2 linked regions of the Methylovirgula sp. 4M-Z18 genome follow. The protein of the gene in region 1 interacts with the protein of each later gene in a pairwise test. Links are inferred from orthologs where the notes say so. Each region holds a gene or a part of one and is shown on either strand. Other genes may lie near its edges.

Region 1 (3,238 bases):
TTCGGTTGGGCAAAGGTCACCTGTTCGAACGGCAATTCTCGGCATTTCCCAACGAGGACAGGCTGGCTCTGAAGATGAGTCCTCACGTCATGCGCGATTTCCCCAAGATCGTACAACACAGACTACCCGCATCCCATCATCAGATACGGCGGATGATTTTCTCGCTAAGGACAATATGCGAGTCGCATCACATGTCACGATTCCGCCCTGGACGTCGCGAGCGATGAGGAGGGGAAGGCCCGGTTCCGTCGCAATGAGCGAGGCGTCCGGGAGAGACAATGTGCCGTATGCGCGCACCGTATTGAAGCAAAATAGCGCAAGTGAGAGAGTTCAGTAGCCTCGGAGTGCATAGTTTGCTCCCGCATTCTGCCCTCATGCATTCCCAGGCAATTACTTTATCCCTTTTTCTTTAAGGGGTGTCATCAGCACATGAATTCCGCCGATGACCCTTTTTTCTGTGTCGCCTTGGGTCTGCGCGTTCCTGCATATATGGCGGGGCATCACTCCAGACGTTGTTGGCTCATTTTGTGCCGCAGGCCTCACTTTCGGCCGTCCCGGAAATCCACACCACATTGACACACAATTCAAACAATGAAAGGGTGAGCGCGGCTCGGAATGCGTGGCTTCCCCAAAGCGCTGTGTTCCACCCAGCCATCAGAACACTTTACTTCCTTTTCTTTAGGGAAGGGGCATCGGGACACCGGTAGCCCCTTTTTTTCATGCCTGCTCACGCTCTCCCATTGTGTAGTCGGTTAAGCGTGGGCCCGAAGCGCCGGTTGGTTTTGTGTATATCTCGCACACGATCTTGACACATAATTTCAGTAGTAAGATATTACTGCCGCCTTGGAATGCACTTCTCGGCGCTTCACTCCTATCCTCCAGCATTCCCGGGCGATTAATTAATCCCTTTTCTATGAGGGGGCCATCAGGACGACTGATGGCCTTTTTTCGTTTGCCGGGGTGCTCCGATCTTTCTTGCGAACTCGGATGACGGCGGGGACATGGCCACATAGCAACGTGTTCGACATCTCACGTCGACAGTCCTTGCACGGACGAACCGGCATAACGCTATCAAGACACTGCTGCGATGTGCCCAAGGCAAAACAGTTGACCTTGTCCTACCTCCTCAAGACCGCTACAAGGGTGACGGCAAAGGTGGTTTCTGTGCTCTATAAATCAACGACTTAGGGGCGGTGTGTGACCGTCCGCACCGCGCCTGATGCGATCCACAATCGAGGTTCGACCCTGCGCCCCGAGGCAGTTCAGAGGAGCGACGTGATGCCCGAACCCCATCTTCTGCCGATCCGTGTCTATTATGAGGACACCGATTTTTCCGGGGTGGTCTATCACGCCTCTTATTTGCGCTTTCTCGAGCGCGGCCGCACCGAGTTGCTGCGTTCGCTTGGCATTCATCAAGCGGCACTGCACACGGGGGAGACGGCGGGTTTTGCTTTCGCCGTACGTGCGATGACGATCGACTTTTTGAAGCCCGCCCGGATGGACGATCTTGTCACCGTCGAGACTGTTCCCGCGGACATCGGCGGCGCCTCCGTCACGCTCCAACAAAGGATTCTTTTGGGCGAATCTGTGTTGATTCACGCGACGGTCCGGGTCGCTGCCGTCGCCGGCGGCAAACCGGTGCGATTACCGCATGACGTCAAAGTCAAGCTTGCAGGAATGCCAGATCATTGATTTTTCTGGCTTTTCACTGTGGCGCGAAAACATCAATTCACAAGATTCGGTCATAATTCGCTAACCAATTCATTTTTTTGCCATGATGTGGCATATACGCTACAAGCTCACCTGTGCGGGGCAGGTGGGTTACGGCTGGTTAACCCCTTTCGATAATAAAGGCTCAACTACGTCGCGGCATCGCTGCGGCGCGAAAGATAACAGCGGGTTCGGTTTTGCGACATTTCACTTTTGGGCCGCTTTGGCGGAACAGGACAACCTCTTGGGCCGTCAAGGCCGGGTTGGCCCTCAGCGCTCTGGCTTTCGGCACCTCGGCCACGGAAAATGCAATCGCCAATGGCGATACGCGCACGCTCTCCATTTATTATGTCCATACCAAGGAGGCGAATACGATCACCTTCCGGCGGGATGGGCATTATGACGCCGATGGGCTCGAGAAGCTGAATTGGGCCTTGCGCGACTGGCGCCATGACGAGCCCACCAAGATGGACCCGCACCTGTTCGACATTGTGTGGGAAGTCTATCGCGAATCCGGTTCGACGCAGCCGATCATCGTGATGTCGGGCTATCGTTCGCCCGAGACCAATGCCATGCTGCGCCACCGTTCGCATTCGGTCGCCGAACATTCGCAGCATATTCTCGGCAAGGCCATGGACGTCCATTTCCAAGACGTGCCGATGTCGAAAATCCGTGAAATCGCCATGAAGATGCAGCGCGGCGGCGTCGGCTATTATCCGACCGCTGGGACGCCCTTCTGTCATATTGACGCGGGCGGCGTCCGCTCCTGGCCGCGCATGCCGGACGCCCAGTTGATGGCGTTGTTCCCCGACGGCAAGACCGTGCACATTCCGGCCAGCGGCAATCCTTTGCCCGGCTATGAGGAGGCTCGCGCCGAAATCGTGGCGCGGGGCGATTCCGGCTATGTGGCGACGCTGGAAGAAGGGCGCAGCAAAGGCATTTTTGCCGCATTGTTCGGTGGCGGCGAGGATGACGACGAGGAAGTCGCTGCTGCCACATCGACCCGCCGTGGCAAGGCCTCTGCGGCAGCGGCAACGACGGTTGCATCCGCCGATTATAGCGGCAACGGCAAGAACAATGACGGCGCCCGCTCTTTCTTCTTGAATCAGACGAATGCGGCCGTTGCGCAGGATGCGCCTGCCGCTCCGGCACCGGCGACGGTGCGCGGAAAGACGGCAAAGCAGCAGGTGCCGCAGCAGCAGCCGCAACCTGTGGAAGTGGCGGCGCAGGCGAGCGCTGCTCCGGCAGCAGCGCCGCAACCGCAGCCGCAGGCTGAGCCGGCGGCGACGCCGGTCGTGGCTGATGCCGCCGCGCCGGCCGCGGCCGATACCGATTCAGGCATGATGAAGCTCGTGCCGATGCCGCCGCGCCGGCCGAATGATGCGGTGATCGCTGCATTGGCGAGCCTGGGCAATGTGCCGCTGCCGCCGTCGCGGCCCGTGGTTCTGGCGTCGCTGAGCGACGCGCCGGTTGGCGTGGGCAAGGCTGACGCAATCGCGGCAGTGGTGCGCAAGGCTGATGGGCTGCC
Region 2 (3,705 bases), 1.1 Mb from region 1 along the record:
GTGATCAAGGTCAGACCGGCAAGGCCGCCGGCGAGGCTCTTCTTGAGGGTCAATGCCATAGTGGGTCTCCAATTTCTCAGAACTTGCACGAGACGTGCCGAAGGTTCGCGCAAGTCTCTAACTTAGCCACCATATTAAGCGGACGCACTGAACCCAACCTGAATGAAATATGGCGGGATTGGGGTATTTGCACCAATCCCACAGAAAGAGACAGGTTAGGGATTACAAACGGTTAATACCAACGGCCACGAGGGTGACCGTTGGTTCCTTACTTCATTTTTCACCTTTTCAAGGCCCTAGCGAAAAATAATGAAGAGCGGTCCAAAGGTCGCCGCTAGCGACCTTGGGTATAAGCTCCCCGGTTAAACCAGCGCACCGTGACAATGTTTGAACTTCTTGCCCGAACCGCAGGGACAAGGCTCGTTGCGCCCGACGCGGCCCCAGCTTGACGGATCGTCCGGATCGCGCAAGGCGGGCGGCGCGGGCGCAAATTCGCCTGCCAGCGCCGGCGCGGCAACCGCGAGCGCCGAGAAATCGCTTGACGCGACACTGGCATTGAGCCGCGCCAACTGCTCGTCATCCTCGCCGGTCTGCGGGTCGAAATGATGCGCCTCCATGGCCGGCGCGGAATTTTCCGGCGCCTGGAACATCACTTCGACACGCATCAGATGGCCCGTCACGGTCTGATGCCAATGGTCGATCAGGCTCTTGAACAATTCGAAGGCTTCGGACTTGTATTCGTTCAGCGGGTCGCGCTGGGCGAGGCCACGCCAGCCGATCACCTGGCGCAAATGGTCCAGTGTGATGAGATGCTCGCGCCATAATTGGTCGAGCACCTGCAGGATCACCTGCTTCTCGACATAGCGCATCACGTCCGGCGTGTTCTTCTCGACCCGTGCCGCATAGGCGTCGTCGGACGACTTGGTCAGGCGCTCGATCATTTCCTCGTCGGCAATGCCTTCTTCCTTGGCCCAATCGGCCACCGGCACGTCGAGATTGAGGAAGTTCCGTACCTGATCGTGCAGACCGGTCACGTCCCAGGCATCCGGATACGCGCCTTCGGGAATATGTTTCATGACCAAATCGTCGACGACGTCGTGCCGCATGTCGTGCACCGACTCCTCGAGCGAGTCCTGCGCCATCATCTTGCGGCGGTCTTCGAAAATGACCTTGCGCTGGTCATTCATCACGTCGTCGTATTTGAGAATGTTCTTGCGAATGTCGAAGTTGCGCGCTTCGACTTTCTGCTGCGCCTTTTCCAGCGCCTTGTTGATCCAGGGATGGACGATAGGCTCGTCTTCCTTCAAGCCGAATTTCTGCAGCATCGAATCCATGCGCTCGGAGCCGAAAATGCGCATCAGATCGTCCTGCAGCGACAGGAAGAATTTCGAGCGGCCGGGGTCGCCCTGACGGCCGCCGCGACCGCGCAACTGATTGTCGATGCGGCGGCTCTCGTGCCGCTCAGTGCCAATGATATAGAGACCGCCCGCGGCGAGCGCCTTTTCCTTGAAGCCGGCCACTTCAGCGCGGATCGCCTGCTCTTTCTGCTGCCGCGCCGCCGGATCCTCGATGCCGGCACATTCGGCGGCGATGCGCATCTCGACGTTGCCGCCGAGCTGAATGTCGGTGCCGCGGCCAGCCATATTGGTAGCGACCGTGATTGCGCCCGGCACGCCGGCTTCGGCCACGATATAGGCTTCCTGCTCGTGGAAACGGGCGTTCAGCACGGCAAATTGCTTCGCCGAGACGCCGGACCGTGCGCCGGCATAGAGCTTGTCGATCGCGCCGGGCTGCTCGAAATCGATCTGCTTGAAGCCTTGCGTCTTCAGGAATTCCGCCAGCGCTTCCGATTTCTCGATCGACGTCGTGCCGACGAGCATCGGCTGCATCTCGGTGGCCGCCTCTTGGATTTCCTTGACGATCGCTTTGAGCTTTTCCTTCTCGGTGCGATAGACTTCATCATGCTCGTCGATGCGCTGCACCGGCCGGTTGGTCGGGATTTCGACCACGTCGAGCTTGTAGATCTCGGCGAATTCATTGGCCTCCGTCGCCGCCGTACCGGTCATGCCGGCGAGCTTCGCGTAGAGGCGGAAATAATTCTGGAAGGTGATGGAGGCGAGCGTCACGTTTTCTGGCTGCACCGCCACATGTTCCTTGGCCTCCAGCGCCTGATGCAGGCCTTCCGAATAGCGACGTCCGCGCATCATGCGGCCGGAGAATTCGTCGATGATGATCACCTCGCCGTCCTTGACGATGTAATCCTTGTCGCGTTGGAACAACTTGTGCGCTTTCAGCGCCTGCTGCACGTGGTGCACGAGCGTCGCATTCGCCGCCTCATAGAGCGAGCCCTCGGTGAGGATATTCGCCTCGCGCAGCAATTGTTCGATATGCTCGTTGCCGACCTCGGTGAGATGGACGCTGCGCTGTTTTTCGTCGATCTCGAAATCTTCCTTCACCAGCACCGGGATGAACTTGTCGATGGAATTGTACAGGTCGGACTTGTCGTCGGACGGGCCGGAAATGATCAGTGGCGTGCGCGCTTCGTCGACCAGAATCGAGTCCACTTCGTCGACGATGGCGAAGGCGTGGCCGCGCTGCACCATCTGCGCCAACTCGTATTTCATGTTGTCGCGCAGATAGTCGAAGCCGAATTCGTTGTTCGTGCCGTAGGTGATGTCGGCCGCATAGGCCTGGCGGCGCTGATCGTCGTCGAGCCCGTGCACGATGACGCCGACGCTGAGGCCGAGGAAATTGTAGATCCGGCCCATCCATTCGGCGTCGCGGCGAGCGAGGTAGTCGTTGACTGTCACCACATGGACGCCCTTGCCGTTGAGGGCGTTGAGATAGGTCGCGAGGGTCGCGACCAGCGTCTTGCCTTCACCGGTGCGCATTTCGGCGATCGCGCCTTCATGCAGCACCACGCCGCCGATCATCTGGACATCGAAATGGCGCTGGCCGAGCGTGCGCTTGGCCGCCTCGCGCACGGTTGCGAAAGCGGGGGCAAGAATGTCGTCGAGCGTCTTGCCCGACTCAAGCATGTTGCGGAATTCTTGGGTGCGCGCCTTGAGCTGTTCGTCGGTCAGGGACGAGACTTCCGGCTCAAGCGCCGCAATGGCGGCGACTTTCGGCCGGTAGGTTTTGAGGCGGCGGTCGTTTGCGGAGCCGAATATTTTCTTTGCCAGAGCGCCAAACATCAAAAAACCCTTCGATATCGCCAGAAAACCGCAAAACCGGGCAACTGGTGTTCAGGTTCCCGGCGCGCCCCGTCTCGGCGAACCTGCTACGGACGGACAGCCCGCAGGTCCCGCTCGTTCAGCGTGAAAACCCGCAAAAGCCGGCCAAAATGCCGCGTGACATGTAGGATTGCCCCCCTCCCTTGTCAATGCGAGGAGACGACAAAGGGCGAAATGCCAAAAAGGACCGCCGCTTTTGGGGCGGTGGTCCTCCGGGAGCCTCGAAGGCCGCGGGTCGTTCGAGAATATTACTGCAAATCCAACGCGTTGGTCATGTCATTGACCGCCGCGTCGCGCGTGCCGAGCGGTACCAGGCCGTACCGCGTCTCGATCAGTTTCAGGATCGAGGTCGTGTCGTATTCGGTGTGATCGACGAAGCCTTTCTTGGCGAGCGGCGAAATCAGCAAGGTCGGGATGCGCGTGCCCGGGCCCCATTTGTCGGTCTTGGGCGGCGCGACATGATCCCAAAGAC

The links.
Region 2: the proteins of ybgC (region 1) and secA interact in binary tests that used the Escherichia coli proteins (3 or more experiments, as listed by UniProt). The link is inferred for Methylovirgula sp. 4M-Z18 from one-to-one orthologs.

The regions. Positions count from the first base shown.
Region 1 is NZ_CP149574.1:1,388,072-1,391,309, forward strand. What follows is about bases 70-2,985. They hold ybgC (tol-pal system-associated acyl-CoA thioesterase), read left to right. Parts: upstream 70-1,278; coding sequence 1,279-1,692; downstream 1,693-2,985. Other genes in these bases: V9T28_RS06270 (DUF882 domain-containing protein), read left to right, coding at 1,974-2,985. Also shown: more of V9T28_RS06270, read left to right, coding at 2,986-3,238.
Region 2 is NZ_CP149574.1:238,322-242,026, reverse strand. The notes cover bases 163-3,545. They hold secA (preprotein translocase subunit SecA), read right to left. Parts: upstream 3,195-3,545; coding sequence 363-3,194; downstream 163-362. Other genes in these bases: V9T28_RS01020 (alkaline phosphatase family protein), read right to left, coding at 3,482-3,545. In the rest of the region: V9T28_RS01030 (hypothetical protein), read right to left, coding at 1-59; more of V9T28_RS01020, read right to left, coding at 3,546-3,705. UniProt on the Escherichia coli protein: Required for protein export, interacts with the SecYEG preprotein conducting channel.